One region of the Burkholderia arboris genome, then DNA from elsewhere that is predicted to be linked to it. Evidence: predicted binding sites of a transcription regulator. Region 1 holds the regulator's gene; the other holds the start of a gene.
The links. The regulator LexA, encoded in region 1, represses DNA repair genes until DNA is damaged. The targets are predictions, from matches to a motif close to ACTGTATNNNNATACAGT.

Region 1 (7,482 bases):
CGAGCACGCGCGCGGCTTCTTCCTCGTCGGTGCCTTGTGCCTGCATCAGCGGAATCAGTTCGCGCGCGACGAACGGGAACGTGACGAAGATCGTCGCGAGCACGATGCCCGGCACCGCAAAGATGATCTGCACGTCGTGATCCTGCAGCCACGGCCCGAGCCAGCCCTGTGCGCCGAACAGCAGCACGTACACGAGGCCCGAGATCACCGGCGACACCGAGAACGGCAGGTCGATCAGCGTCGTCAGCAGCGCCTTGCCGCGGAATTCGAACTTCGCGATCGCCCACGACGCGCACACGCCGAACACGAGATTCAGCGGCACCGCGATCACGGCGACGGTCAGCGTCAGCTTGATCGCCGACCACGCATCGGGATCGGCCAGCGATTCGAGATAGAAGCCGACGCCCTTGCGCAGCGCCTCGACGAACACCGCGGCGAGCGGCACGACGAGGAAGAACGCGAGGAACGCCAGCGCGATGCCGGTGAGCAGCCAGCGCACGACGCGCGACTCGCTGACGGGGTCGAGCCGTTTCGCGGCCCGCGCGGCCGGCGACGGGGTTTTCAGCACGACGGTGGCCTCCTGGCTCATTGCTGGCCTCCTGCCGCGACGGCGGTGACGGTGGCGGGCGCGGGGCCGCTGGCGCCCTTGCTCGTGCGGCGCTGCAGATACCACTGCAGCGTATTGATCAGCAGCAGCATCAGGAACGACACGACCAGCATCACGACCGCCAGCGCGGTCGCGCCCGCGTAGTCGTACTGCTCGAGCTTCGTGATGATCAGCAGCGACGTGATCTCGGATTTCATCGGCACGTTGCCGGCAATGAAGATCACCGAGCCGTATTCGCCGAGCGCACGCGCGAACGCGAGCGCGAAACCGGTGAGGAGCGCCGGCAGCACGGCCGGCAGCACGACGCGGCGGAACGTCAGCCAGCGCGACGCGCCGAGGCACGCGGCCGCTTCTTCCTGCTCGCGCTCGAAATCCTCGAGCACCGGCTGCACGGTACGCACGACGAACGGCAGCCCGATGAAGGTCAGCGCGACCAGCACGCCGGCCGGCGTGAACGCGATCTTGATGCCGAGCGGCGCGAGATACTGGCCGACCCAGCCATTGGTCGCGTAGACGGCCGCGAGCGAAATGCCGGCGACCGACGTCGGCAGCGCGAACGGCAGGTCGACGATCGCATCGACGAGGCGCTTGAACGGAAACGTGTAGCGCACGAGCACCCACGCGACGAGGAAGCCGAACACGGCGTTGATCAGCGCGCCGCCAAGTGCGGACGTGAACGTCAGCCGGTACGACGCGAGCACGCGCGGCGACGTGACGGCGGTGACGAACTGGTCCCACGACAGCGTCGCGGTCTTCAGGAACGTGGCGGCGAGCGGGATCAGCACCACGAGGCTCAAATAGGCCACCGTGATGCCGAGCGTCACGCCGAAACCGGGCAGCGCGCTCGGCTTGCGAAAGGTGTACGTCGTCATCGGATGCTCTTGCTGGGTCGATGCTGCTCATGGGTCCGACGCAAACGCCGGCGCAGTGAATCGCGCCGGCGGGCAATCGGGGATGCGGCGCGCTGTCGTGGCGCGCCGCTGTCGTTATGGCGTTACTGCGGCTTGTAGATCGAGTCGAACACGCCGCCGTCCGCGAAATGCGTCTTCTGCGCACTCGTCCAGCCGCCGAACGTGTCGTCGACCGTGTACAGCTTCAGCTTCGGGAACTGCTTCGTCAGTTCCGCCGGCACGTTCTTCGAACGCGGCCGGTAGTAGTTGCGCGCCGCGATTTCCTGGCCCTGCGGGCTGTACAGGAAGTTCAGGTACGCGTCGGCCAGCTTGCGCGTGCCCTTCTTGTCGACCACCTTGTCGACCACCGCGACGGGCGGCTCGGCCAGGATGCTCACCGACGGCACGACGATCTCGAACTTGTCGGTACCGAATTCCTTCACCGACAGGAATGCCTCGTTCTCCCATGCGATCAGCACGTCGCCGATCCCGCGCTGCACGAAGCTCGTCGTCGCGCCTCGCGCGCCCGAATCGAGCACGCCTGCGTTCTTGTAGAGCTTCGTGACGAATTCCTTGGCCGTCTGCTCGTTGCCGCCCGGCTTGTGCACCGCGTACGCCCATGCGGCCAGGTAGTTCCAGCGCGCGCCGCCCGACGTCTTCGGGTTCGGCGTGACGATCGAGATGCCCGGCTTGGTCAGGTCGTCCCAGTCCTTGATCCCCTTCGGGTTGCCCTTGCGCACCAGGAACACGATCGTCGACGTGTACGGCGACGCGTTGTCGGGCAGGCGCTTCTGCCAGTCCTTGTTGACGAGCCCCTTGTTCGCGAGCGCGTCGATGTCGTACGCGAGCGCCAGCGTGACGACGTCGGCCTGCAGGCCGTCGAGCACCGAACGCGCCTGCGCGCCCGACCCGCCGTGCGACTGCTTGAAGTTCACGGTCTCGCCCGTCTTCGCCTTCCACTCCTTGCCAAACGCCTGGTTGAAGTCCTGATACAGCTCGCGCGTCGGGTCGTACGACACGTTCAGGAACGTCGTATCGGCCTGGGCATGCGTCGCGACGCCCAGCGCCGCCGCCGCGCCCAGCGCGAGTGTTGCGATCAGGCGGCCCACTCCGCCCACCAGCCCCGTATTGCGCTTCGCCATCCTTGGTTCTCCAGTGTTGTCGGTGTTGCGATGTCGGGCCAGTCTAACGAACGGGTTACATGATTAAAAATAATCGTTCTTCATTTTTTAATACTCAAAAGTGCTAACGCAGACGGGATGGACGGTTGCGGCAGATAAACCGCCGTCCGGACGTCGCGAAATCACGCCGGAACCGGCGTGATCGCGTCGAACCTCACGTAACACTTGAAATTCGCGAAGTACTGTATAAAAATACAGCTCACTGTCTATCCATACAGTTGAGCCATGACCAAACTCACCGCCCGTCAGCAGCAAGTGTTCGACTTGATCCGTCGCGCGATCGAGCGCTCCGGATTCCCGCCCACCCGCGCCGAGATCGCGGCCGAACTGGGTTTCAGCTCGCCGAATGCGGCCGAGGAGCACCTGCGCGCGCTGGCGCGCAAAGGCGTGATCGAGCTGGCGGCCGGCGCGTCGCGCGGCATCCGCCTGCTCGGCATCGAAGATGCCCCGCACCAGTTCACGTTGCCGCACGCCGGCCTGATGCAGTTGTCGCTGCCGCTCGTCGGCCGCGTCGCAGCCGGTAGCCCGATCCTCGCGCAGGAGCACATCTCGCAGCACTACGCATGCGATCCCGCGTTGTTCACGAGCAAGCCCGACTACCTGCTGAAGGTGCGCGGCCTGTCGATGCGCGACGCCGGCATCCTCGATGGCGATCTCCTCGCCGTGCAGAAGCGCACGGAAGCGAAGGATGGCCAGATCATCGTCGCGCGTCTCGGTGACGACGTCACGGTCAAGCGCCTGATGCGCCGGCCGGGCGGTCTCGAGCTGATCGCGGAGAACCCGGATTACGAAAACATCTTCGTCAAGGCCGGCAGCGCCGAATTCGCGCTGGAAGGCATCGCCGTCGGGCTGATCCGCTCGGGCGAACTCTGACATTCCGTCTCGCTGAGGAGAACATCATGGAACGCCTTGCCCGTCTGCTGCCTTTCCGTCAATTCGGCCGCCTGCGTCATCTGCGCGGCCGCACGCCCTGCGCACCGCTGTCCGCGGCCGCGCCCGTGCAAGAAGAAGTCGCAGTCGAACGGCAGGCGTCCCTGCTGCCGTCAGCGCTCCCCGCGTTCGCCCGGGTATCGCTGAACGCCGGCCTGAATCACGCGGAACCCGCGCGTCGCGCACCGGTGCGCGTCTATCACGGCCGGTCGCGCCTGATCATGGTCGGCACGATCGATGCCGTGTGCCGGATGATCGATCGCTGCATCGCGGAGGAACGATCGGCTACGCCGGGCGGTCTCTGATTGCGGAACATCCCCGCACCGGAGGCAACGTGACTGGATCGCCGAGCCGCGCATGGCGACTCAAGCCCCTGCTGATCGTCGCGCTGATCGTCGTCGTCATTGCGGCGATCGGCTATGCGTACGCGTCGCCGTACGTCGCGCTCGGTCGCCTGAAATCGGCGATCGATGCGCGAGATGCGCAGGCGATCAGCGAGTATGTCGATTTTCCGTCGCTACGCATCAGCCTCAAACAGCAGGTCACGGAAGAGTTGATGCGCCGGATCGACGCTGTGAAGAAGAACAACCCGTTTGCGGTGATCGGCGCGCTGATCGGGTCCGCGTTGATCGGCCCGCTGGTCGATGCGTACGCGACCCCGGAGGGCGTGGCCGCGCTGATGAGCGGATTGCCGCCGCGCGGCAATCCGGGCGAGCGCCCGCCTGATTTGTCGAATCTGCCGCAAGGCAATACACCGGGCGGCGCACCAGCCGCAACGCCGGCCAATCCGGCGCCGGCAAGTGCCGCCGCTGCGAGCAGTAACGCATCCGCTGCGACCGCGTCGTCAGCGGTGCCCGCGCCTGCCACGCCGGCGAGCCCGAGCGAGGCGACGCATCCGCAGCAAACCAGCGCGGGCTACCGGAATATCGATGAATTCGTCGTGACGTATCAGCGCAGCGCCGACGGCACGCGCTATGCGGCGGTATTCCACCGCTTCGGGCTGTTTTCGTGGAAATTGTCCGCGATCGACCTGCACGCATAACAGGCCGCGCTCGACGCCCGCACCGCTGAAGCGGTGCGGCGCCTGACCAGCACGCATTGCCGACCAGGCAACCATCGCGTCTTTAGATCATTTGCCGTTCGCCGTGGCCGCTTCACGCTCGCGCGCGATTTCGGCTTTCTGCTCTTCCGCCGACGAGCACGCCACCAGAATGCTGCAGTTCACGCGGTCGAGCAGTTGCGTATTGCCCGAGCCCATCCACCATCGCGACAGTCCGCTGCGGCACCGGTGGCCGACAACGACGAGGTCGACCTTCAGTTCCGACGCAAGATTCGCGATTTCGTCGATCGGATAACCGAACGCGAAATGGCCTTCGGCCTGCACGCCACGCTCGCGCAGCCAGTTCACCCCTTCCTCGAGGATTTCGCGCGCGGTTTCCTCGAAGCGGCCGCATGCGACATCGGTCAGCAAACCTGCACTTTGCGCAATGCTCGAACGCATGTCGACGACCGACAGCAAGTGCGTTTCGGCCTTCAGGTCCATTGCGAGATTAGCGCCGCAGCGCAGTGCCTTGCGCCCTTCGAGCGTGCCGTCGTAACACAGCAAAATCTTGTTGTAGCTAGCCATGAAACCTCCCTATCGCGACAACGAGCCTACGCATTCATCATGGTGCGCCGCAATTCAGGACGCAAGGGATGGAAAACGCTGATTCGCCCCGCGCGGCGCGTGCGCGATGATGCAGTGCACGATCGGTGCGCGCATGCATCGCACCGTGCAGGCATGCCCTGAAGAGACGCAGCCGATGCACTAGAATGGCTCGTCCGTACTCCAGCGGGTCATATCGCGCCGGCGTCGTTCGCTTCGGTCATGCCCATGTGACACGCATTCGTCCGATCCGTTCGCCAACCGGCCAGCCGGCGGGCAGCGGAACGCACCCGCTCACAACGACAACATGCCCATGTCCGTCGCACCGATCGATTTCCGCAACGTCGAAAAGCGCTATGGCGACAAGCTCGTCGTCAACGGTCTGTCCTTCAACGTCCAGGCCGGCGAATGCTACGGCCTGCTCGGACCGAACGGCGCCGGCAAGACCACCACCCTGAAAATGCTGCTCGGCCTCACGCACCCCGATGCCGGCACCATCTCCCTATGCGGCGAACCGGTTCCATCGCGCGCGCGGCATGCACGCCAGCGCGTCGGCGTCGTCCCGCAGTTCGACAATCTCGATCCCGACTTCACCGTGCGCGAGAACCTGCTCGTGTTCAGCCGCTACTTCGGGATGTCGGCGCAGGCCGCACGCGCACTCGTGCAGCCGCTGCTCGAATTCGCGAAGCTCGAAAACAAGGCCGATGCGAAGGTCGGCGAGTTGTCGGGCGGCATGAAACGCCGCCTCACGCTCGCCCGCGCGCTCGTCAACGATCCCGACGTGCTGGTGCTGGACGAGCCGACGACGGGCCTCGATCCGCAGGCGCGGCATCTGATGTGGGAGCGGCTGCGTTCGCTGCTCGCGCGCGGCAAGACGATCCTGATCACCACGCACTTCATGGAAGAAGCCGAACGACTGTGCGATCGCCTGTGCGTGATCGAGGAAGGCCGCAAGATCGCCGAAGGTGCGCCGCACGCGCTGATCGAATCGGAGATCGGCTGCGACGTGATCGAGATCTACGGGCCCGATCCGGCCACGCTGCGCGACGAGTTGTCGGCATTCGCGAAGCACACCGAGATCAGCGGCGAGACGCTGTTCTGCTATGTGACGGACCCCGAACCGCTCAGCGCGCGACTCAAGGGTCGTACTGGGTTGCGCTATCTGCATCGCCCGGCCAATCTGGAGGATGTGTTCCTGCGGCTCACGGGCCGCGAAATGCAGGACTGATCGATCATGGACGTGCGCAACTATTCCGCCGCCACACCGTCCGCGCCGCCGCGCGCGTCACGCTTCGCGATCGCGATGCCCGCGAACGCAATCAACTGGATCGCCGTCTGGCGGCGCAACTATCTCGTCTGGCGCAAGCTCGCGCTTGCGTCGATGTTCGGCAATCTTGCTGATCCGATGATCTATCTGTTCGGGCTGGGCTTCGGGCTCGGGCTGATGCTCGGCCAGGTCGACGGCGTGTCGTATATCGCGTTCCTCGCGGCCGGCACGGTCGGGTCGAGCGTGATGATGTCCGCGAGCTTCGAGTCGATGTATTCGGGTTTCTCGCGGATGCACGTGCAGCGCACATGGGAAGCGATCATGCATACGCCGCTCGCGCTCGGCGACATCGTGCTCGGCGAGATCGTCTGGGGCGCCAGCAAGGCGATGCTGTCGGGGGTCGCGATCATGCTGGTCGCGGGTGCGCTCGGCTATGCGCAGTTTCCGTCGATGCTCGTGGCGCTGCCCGTGATCGCGCTCGCGGGCCTCGCGTTCGCCAGCATCGCGATGATCGTCACGGCGCTTGCGCCGTCCTACGATTTCTTCATGTTTTATCAGACGCTCGTGCTGACGCCGATGCTGCTGTTGTCGGGCGTGTTCTTCCCGATCACGCAGCTGCCGCCGGTCGCGCAGCACGCGGCGCAAGCGCTGCCGCTTGCGAACGCGGTCGAGTTGATCCGGCCCGCGATGCTCGGCCGGCCGGCGACCGACATCGCGCTGCACGTCGCGGTGCTCGCCGGCTACGCGGTCGGCGGATTCCTGCTGTCCGCGTGGCTGTTCCGGCGGCGGATGATGCGCTGACGGCCGGCGCACCGGGCGCCGGCTCCTGCGACGACGTTACTCGTCGTCGTCGCTCCACGGGATCTCGACGTCGGTCAGGAACGCGACGGTCGCGAGCGGGCCGCCTTCCTGGCGACCGAGCTTGCCGTCCGCGCGATGCCATTCGACGCGGAACTGCGTAC
Region 2 (7,482 bases), on a different replicon from region 1:
CGGCGATTGCCCGTGCCGTACGGCATCGGCGTGCGCGGCAACCGTCACGCGGTCAGATGCGCCGCAAACCCCACCTTCCCCGGCGCGATCCCGTCCTTCAGCGTCAGCGCGGGAATCTCGTAGTCGCCGGTGTTCTGCTGCCGGAACGGAATCGGCTGCGTGGTCCACAGATCGTCGAGCCGCCGGCCGAGCGCCGCGCGCGTTTCGGCGAAGCGCGCTTCGTTCATCTTGCCCGTCCGGTAGATCACGAACGGCGGCAGCACGTCGAACCCCGGGTAATACAGCACGCCGTGCTGGATCGGAAACAGCACGTCGTCGATCGGCCCGTTGATGCCACGCGGGCTGTAGTGCGACTCCCACCCGCCCGTCGTGACGACCACCATCGCCCGCTTGCCGGCAAACATGCCTTCGCCGTAGCGATCGCCCCAGTGCGTATCGGAATGCTCGCCAACGCCGTACGCGAAGCCGTACGCATACACACGCTCGAACCAGCCCTTCATGATCGCCGGCATCGAGAACCACCACAGCGGGAATTGCAGGATCACCGCGTCGGCCCACTTCAGCTTCTCCTGCTCGCGCGCGATGTCGTCGCTTTGCGTGCCGGCCGCAAATGCGCGCTTCGAGTCGAGCGACGGATCGAAGCGCGCGTCGGGCGCACGATCGGTCACGTCGTTCGCATCGAACGCCGCCTTCCAGTTCATTGCATACAGGTCGGTCACCTGCACCGCGTGGCCGGCCGCTTCGAGATGCGCGACGGCGAAGTCGCGCAGCGCGCCGTTCAGCGAACGCGGTTCGGGATGGGCATACACGATCAGCACCTTCATGTTCGTCACTCCGTGGATTGAATGACTGCAGGATGCCGCTGCCAAAGGTATATTTGAAATGAATTCCTGATATTCCAGGTATAGCCATGAATAATCTCAGACGGCTCGATCTGAACCTGCTCGTCACGCTGGACGTGCTGCTCGCCGAGCACAACGTCACGCGCGCGGCCGAGAAGCTGAACATGTCGCAGCCGTCGGTCAGCGTACAGCTGCAGAAACTGCGCGACGTGTTCGGCGATCCGCTGCTGTTGCCCGGGCCCCGCGGGATGCGGCCGACCGCGCGCGCGGAAGCGTTGCGCGCGCCGTTACGCGATGCGCTCGAAGCGGTCGAACGCGCGGTGATTCCGGCCACGCCGTTCGATCCCGCGACCGCGACGGACACGTGGCGCGTGGCCGCGACCGACTACGGCGAATCGACGATCGTGCTGCCCGCGCTGAATACGCTGCGCTCGGCCGCGCCCGGTACGCGGCTCGCCGTCGTCGAACTCGTACCGCCGCGCATCGAGCAGGATGCCGAACGAAACGGCATCGACCTCGCGTTCCATACAACCGAGGGTTCGCCGCCCGGCATGCGGCGCCTGCCGCTGTTCGTCGAGCGCTACGTGCTGATCGGCCGCGCCGGGCATCCGAAGCTGAAACGGCGCCCGACGCTCGCGCAGTTCGGCACGCTCGAGCACGTGATCGTGTCGCCCGACGGCGGCGGCTTCTTCGGCGTGACGGACGAAGCGCTCGCGAAGGTCGGCGCCGCGCGGCGCGTCGTGCTGTCGGTGCCGCACTTCCTGTTCGTGATGTCGGCCGTTGCGAGCACCGATCTCGTCGCGATGCTGCCCGAGCGGCTGGTGCGCGACGTGCCCGCGCTGCGGGTGGTGGACGCGCCGGTCGAGGTGCCAGGCTATGAAATGTCGATGCTGTGGCACGAGCGCGTGCATCGCGATCCGGCGCATCGGTGGCTGCGGGAGACGATCGCGGCAGCGGTGTAAGCCGTTCGCCGGATCGGTACGGCCGCCCGCTGCGAGCGCCGCGGCACGAAATCCTTCATTCGGGGCTTGAAACCCCGCCAAACACTGTATATATTTACAGTGCTTTTGCACCATTTGACCCGAATTCCGTCATCCACAGACGAACGGACTTTTGTGAGGCGACCATGTTCCAGGCATCCGCATTCGATCCCGAGCAACCCGGCTTCAATCCCGTCCACTTCGAGCGCGCCGCGCAGCGGGCGGTCGTCGATTTGCAGCGTGTCGCGGGCGGCCCCGCGCAACGGGCGCTCGGCCTGCGGCGCCGCACCCATCCTGCGGCCGTCCGCACGATGAGCTGGCAGGCGCTGCTGAACGTCGAAGAGCTGGCATTCTCGAATGCCGGTTTCCTGAACCGCAACGATCCGGCCGTCGTCGACGCGTTCATCCGGCTGCGCGACAGCCGGCTGGTCGCCGCGGACGTCGAGGAACCGGTCGACTGGCGCCGCGACGATGACGACCTGCCGGCCATCTACCTGATCGTCAAGGCGATGCTCGACGCGGAAGAGGAAGAACGGGCCGAAGCGGCCTGACGCGTCATGACCGTTCGCGGTCACGATCTGCCGGAGCCGCGCCGCCACGTTGCGTGGTGACGCGGTCGGCGCTGCCGTTCATGGCGGCCCTGCGTCAGCAAATCGGCGCGCCGGACGGCAGCCGCAAACCGTCGCGCAGGCGGCTCTCCGCCGCGCGACGTCCGTCCAGGCGACCGTCAAAGCCGTCGCCCGTTACAGCCTTGCCGCCAGCCGTGAGCCCTGATCGATCGCGCGCTTCGCATCGAGTTCGGCGGCCAGTTCCGCGCCGCCGATCAGATGCACCGAGCGCCCGGCCGCCTGCAGCGGCGCGAGCAATGCGCGCTGCGGCTCCTGCCCCGTGCAGAGCACGATCGTGTCGGCTTCGATCAGCTCGTGGTCGGTGCGCTGCTCGCCGTACGACACGTGCAACCCGCGCGCGTCGATCCGCTCGTAGTTCACGCCACCGACCATCTTCACCTGCTTCATCTTCAGCGTCGCGCGGTGAATCCAGCCGGTCGTCTTGCCGAGCCCCTTGCCGAGCGGCGCGGCCTTGCGCTGCAGCAGCGTCACTTCACGCGCGGGCGCCGAGACCTGCGCACGCGTCACGCCGCCGCGCGTCGCGGCCGGGTCGGTCACGCCCCACTCGGCCTTCCATTCTTCCAGATCGAGCGCCGGCGATTCGCCGTCCTGCACCAGATACTCGGCGACATCGAAGCCGATCCCGCCCGCGCCGACCACCGCGACCCGCCGTCCGACCGGCTGCTTGCCCGCGAGCACGTCGATATAGCTGAGCACGTTCGGCCCGTCCTGCCCCGGAATCTTCGGATCGCGCGGCGCGACGCCCGTTGCGAGCACGATCTCGTCGTAACCGCCCGCGATCAGGTCGCTCGCATCGACGCGGCGGTTCAGGTGCAGGTTCACGCCGGTCAGCTCGACCTGGCGGCCGAAGTAGCTCAGCGCTTCATGAAACTCTTCCTTGCCCGGCACCTGCTTCGCCATGTTGAACTGGCCGCCGATCTCCGCTGCGCCGTCGAACAGGTCGACGTGATGGCCACGCTGCGCGAGCACGGTCGAGCATGCGAGCCCGGCCGGCCCCGCGCCGACCACCGCGATGCGTTTCGGCTGCTGCACGGGCGTGTATTTCAGCTCCGTCTCGTGGCACGCGCGCGGATTCAGCAGGCACGACGCGATCTTGTTCTTGAACGCGTGATCGAGACACGCCTGGTTGCAGCCGATGCAGGTGTTGATCTCGTCGGCGCGGCCTTGCGCGGCCTTGACGACGAATTCGGCATCCGCGAGCAGCGGGCGCGCCATCGACACCATGTCCGCGCAGCCATCCGCGAGAATCTGCTCGGCCACTTCCGGCCGGTTGATCCGGTTGGTCGTCACGAGCGGAATGCCGACCTCGCCCTTCATCTTCTTCGTCACCCACGCGAACGCACCGCGCGGCACCGACGTCGCGATCGTCGGCACACGCGCCTCATGCCAGCCGATCCCCGTGTTGATGATCGTCGCGCCCGCGCGCTCGACGGCCTTCGCGAGCTGCACGGTTTCGTTCCAGTCGCTGCCGTCCGGAATCAGGTCGAGCATCGACAGCCGGTAGATCAGGATGAAATCGCGGCCGACCGCTTCGCGCGTGCGCTCGATGATCTCGATCGGCAGACGAATGCGGTTCTCGTACGAGCCGCCCCACTGGTCGGTGCGCTTGTTCGTATGCATCGAGATGAACTGGTTGATCAGGTAGCCCTCGGAGCCCATGATCTCGACGCCGTCGTAACCGGCTTCGCGCGCGAGCTTCGCGCAACGCACGAACGCGCGGATCTGCCGCTCGACGCCGCGCGCGCTCAGCTCATGCGGCGCGAACGGCGAGATCGGCGACTTGATCTTCGACGGCGCAACCGCGAACGGGTGATAACCATAGCGGCCCGTATGCAGGATCTGCAGCGCGATCTTGCCGTCCTCCGCATGCACGGCGTCCGTGATCTCGCGATGCCGGCGCGCGGCGGCCGACGTCATCAGCGTGCCGCCGAACGGCTTGGTCCAGCCGGCCACGTTCGGCGCGAAGCCGCCCGTCACGATCAGGCCGACGCCGCCACGCGCGCGCTCGGCGAAATATTCGGCGAGGCGCGGCAGCGTCTTGCGGCTGTCTTCGAGGCCCGTGTGCATCGAGCCCATCAGCACGCGGTTCTTCAGCGTCGTGAAACCGAGATCGAGCGGCGCGAGCAGGTGGGGAAAGGAGGTTGTCATGATGAATCAGCCCAGAGTCGATGCCTGCCATCGTAGGCGCGCGCCGCCTTGAGCGTGAGGGGGCAAACAGCCATAATGCTTGTCATTTCCGGCCAAAACGACATGACCTCCCTTCTCGCCAAAGACCGCCTCGGGCTGCGCCGGCCGACGATTCCGGTTGCCTATACGCGCCTGCTGCTGCAGGCGCTGAGCGCACGCGGTGTCGACCTGGCCGCCGTGCGCGCCGGCACCGGCTTGCGCGATGCGGTGCTGGCCGAACCGGACGCACGCGTCGCGCCGTCGCAATGGGGGCGGCTCGTGCTCAATGCGATCGAGATCGGCGGCGATCCGGGCATCGGGCTCGCGTTCGGGCTGCTGTTGAAACCGACCGTGCACGGCTTTCTCGGCTACGCGACGCTGACCGCGCGGGACATCCGCGAAGCGCTGTCGGTCACGCAGCGCTACTTCCGGATGCGCAATCGCCAGTACCGGCTGACCTATGCGGAAGACGAACGCGGCGCGACGCTCGAACTGCACGGCGTGCAGGCAAGCCCCGTGCTGCAGCATCACGTGATGTTCGAATTCGTGCTGACGGGGCTCGCGCAGAACATCTCGCAATGGGCCGGGCGCGCGTCGCCGCCGATCAAGCTGCAGTTCGCGTGGCCGGAGCCTGCGTATTTCGCGCGCTATCGCGACCAGTTGCCGCCGGTCGAATTCGGCTGCACGGCGAACGCGCTGTGGATCGCGCGCGACGTGCTCGACTGGCCGCTGCCGCTCGCCGACGAAGTCGCGCACCGGCAGGCACTCGTGCAGGTCGAGCGCGAATATGCGCAGGTGCGCCAGGAGGAAGGGGATCTCGTCGAACGCGTGCGCGCGGAGCTGGCGCGCGCGGCAGGCGAATACCCGGGGCCGGAAATGCTCGCCGATGCCTTGCTCGTATCGACGCGCACGCTGCGGCGCCGGCTGGAGGAAGCCGGGTCGAGCTATCGGCAGTTGCTCGACGAAGCACGGTTTCGCGACGCGAAGCAGTTGCTCGCCGCGTCGGATCTGGACTTGAAGACGATCGCCGAGCGCTTGCAGTTCACCGACCCGGCGAATTTCACGCGCGCGTTCCGGCGCTGGGCCGGGCAGACACCGAGTGCGTACCGGGAAGCGGCTGCGGACGCGGCACGCGAGTAAAGCGGAACACTCACATGCGATTCATCAGCCACCAACGGTAATCCGCGCGCCGCCCTCCCCCTCACCCGCCTCGATCCGCACATCGCCCGTCGCGGCGACGATCGCGTCGTACACGTCGTCGCTCACGCACACCACCGGCACCGCGATCGCATACAGCTCGGCGGCCACGATCGCGCCGATCGAGATGATCAGGTCGCGTTCCTTCAGCACGATCCCGACCGGCCCCGTGCCGTTGCGCACGGCTTCCGCGAGCACGCTGCTGCTCGAACTCGAGCCCTTCGCATGCGGCATCACCATCACCTTGCCGGCGAGGCTCGCCCCGGCCTGCGGATGGCCGCGATCGACGATCCTGCCCGCGCCCGAGTCGTAGCCGCCCCAGAAGCTGAGCGGCTTGTCGAGCACGAACGGGCGTGCGCATGCGCTGCCCGGCACGAGCGTGTCGCCCGTCAATTGCTTGCCCGTCGCTTCAGTCATCGAATCGCACCTTTCCTTCGTACGCCGACCGCACGCATTCGCGCATGCTGCCGTATGCCACCGTCACGCCGATGTTCGCGGGCGCATACGACGCCCATTTCCCCGAGTTGGTCATCACCAGCCCCGACAGTTGCTTCATCACCGGCGTGATGTACGTGCAGGTGTCGACGACGATCTGGATGCCGCGCGCGGCGAACTTGCCAGCGAGGCCGGCTTCCTCCAGTTCCCACAGGATGAAGCGGCTCGTGTTCACGTAGAAATCGCAGGCCGGCTTGCCGTCGAACGCGTCGAGCAACGTGTCGAGCGTGCGGAATTCGGCGAGCGAGAAATGCGGCGTGCCGAGCGCCACCGCGACGAGTGCGTCGCCCGCCGCGCCGTGGTTCAGCGTGCGGCGAATCTCGTCGAGATCGGCCATCGTGACGTCGACCGTGCGTTGCGCCGATTTCCCGTGCAACGCGGCGCCGAGCGTCGGCGCCTCGGGCGTCACGCCCACTGCATGGAACAGCGCGACGGCGCCGCTCGATGCGGCGGCCGCGCCGAGCGCCTTGAGTTCGTCTTCGGTGGTGTCCGCCGGCAGCCCGACGATCGCCGGCACGACCGCGCCCGCGATCTTGCCGACAGCCAAGCCGAGCGCGGCGAAGTAAATGTCGCGCGACGGCAGGCGGGTGAAATCCGGCGCGTTGAATACGATCCGCGCCGCGCGGTTCGCTTCGACATGCAGCCCCGCATGCGGTGCGCGCCCGGTGATCGCGGCGGCCAGATCGAGAAAATCGCCGTACCGGCTCGTGCGCGCGCCGAGCACCGAGTTCGCGAACACGATCGCATTCGATTCCGCCCACGCGATCTGCTCGCCCTTCGCGGGACGGTTCTTCAGTTGATACGGCGCGCACGTGAAGCTCGATTCGCAGCCGAGTTGCAGATGCGCGTCCATCAGGCGCTGCGCATCGCGCTGGATCGTGCGATCACCGTGGTACAGCTCGGGATGGATCAGGTCGAGCGACCCGACGTTCAGCGTGGTCGGCACCGCGACCTTCGCGCCGGTGTCGACGAAATACTCGACGAAGTCGAGGCTCGTCTGGCCGTGGTACAGACAGCCGTCGATATGGGCAGACGTAATGTCGATCAGGTGCGGCGCGGACATCACCTGCGCCGTACGCGCGACGATCCGCATCGCGCGCGCGACGCCATCGCCGAAATCCCCGCGCAACATCGCGTCGTCGCGGTCACTCAACTGCAGCATCGGTTGCTCCT

Region 2: OHZ10_RS22915 (DUF2471 family protein) is a predicted target of LexA. The motif match lies at 1,888-1,905, and genes of this name have one in related genera.

What each region holds. Positions count from the first base shown of each region.
Region 1 is NZ_CP109821.1:1,750,923-1,758,404, reverse strand. Features, by position in the region: gene cysW (sulfate ABC transporter permease subunit CysW) at 1-589, opposite strand, end outside; gene cysT (sulfate ABC transporter permease subunit CysT) at 586-1,479, opposite strand; gene OHZ10_RS08390 (sulfate ABC transporter substrate-binding protein) at 1,602-2,639, opposite strand; gene lexA (transcriptional repressor LexA) at 2,904-3,551, shown strand; gene OHZ10_RS08375 (hypothetical protein) at 3,578-3,913, shown strand; gene OHZ10_RS08370 (DUF2939 domain-containing protein) at 3,943-4,650, shown strand; gene OHZ10_RS08365 (universal stress protein) at 4,738-5,235, opposite strand; gene nodI (nodulation factor ABC transporter ATP-binding protein NodI) at 5,567-6,481, shown strand; gene OHZ10_RS08355 (ABC transporter permease) at 6,488-7,321, shown strand; gene OHZ10_RS08350 (hypothetical protein) at 7,358-7,482, opposite strand, start outside.
Region 2 is NZ_CP109822.1:1,228,673-1,236,154, reverse strand. Features, by position in the region: gene OHZ10_RS22925 (NAD(P)H-dependent oxidoreductase) at 45-824, opposite strand; gene OHZ10_RS22920 (LysR family transcriptional regulator) at 911-1,804, shown strand; gene OHZ10_RS22915 (DUF2471 family protein) at 1,969-2,373, shown strand; gene OHZ10_RS22910 (NADPH-dependent 2,4-dienoyl-CoA reductase) at 2,566-4,599, opposite strand; gene OHZ10_RS22905 (AraC family transcriptional regulator) at 4,675-5,757, shown strand; gene OHZ10_RS22900 (aconitase X swivel domain-containing protein) at 5,782-6,231, opposite strand; gene OHZ10_RS22895 (aconitase X) at 6,224-7,471, opposite strand.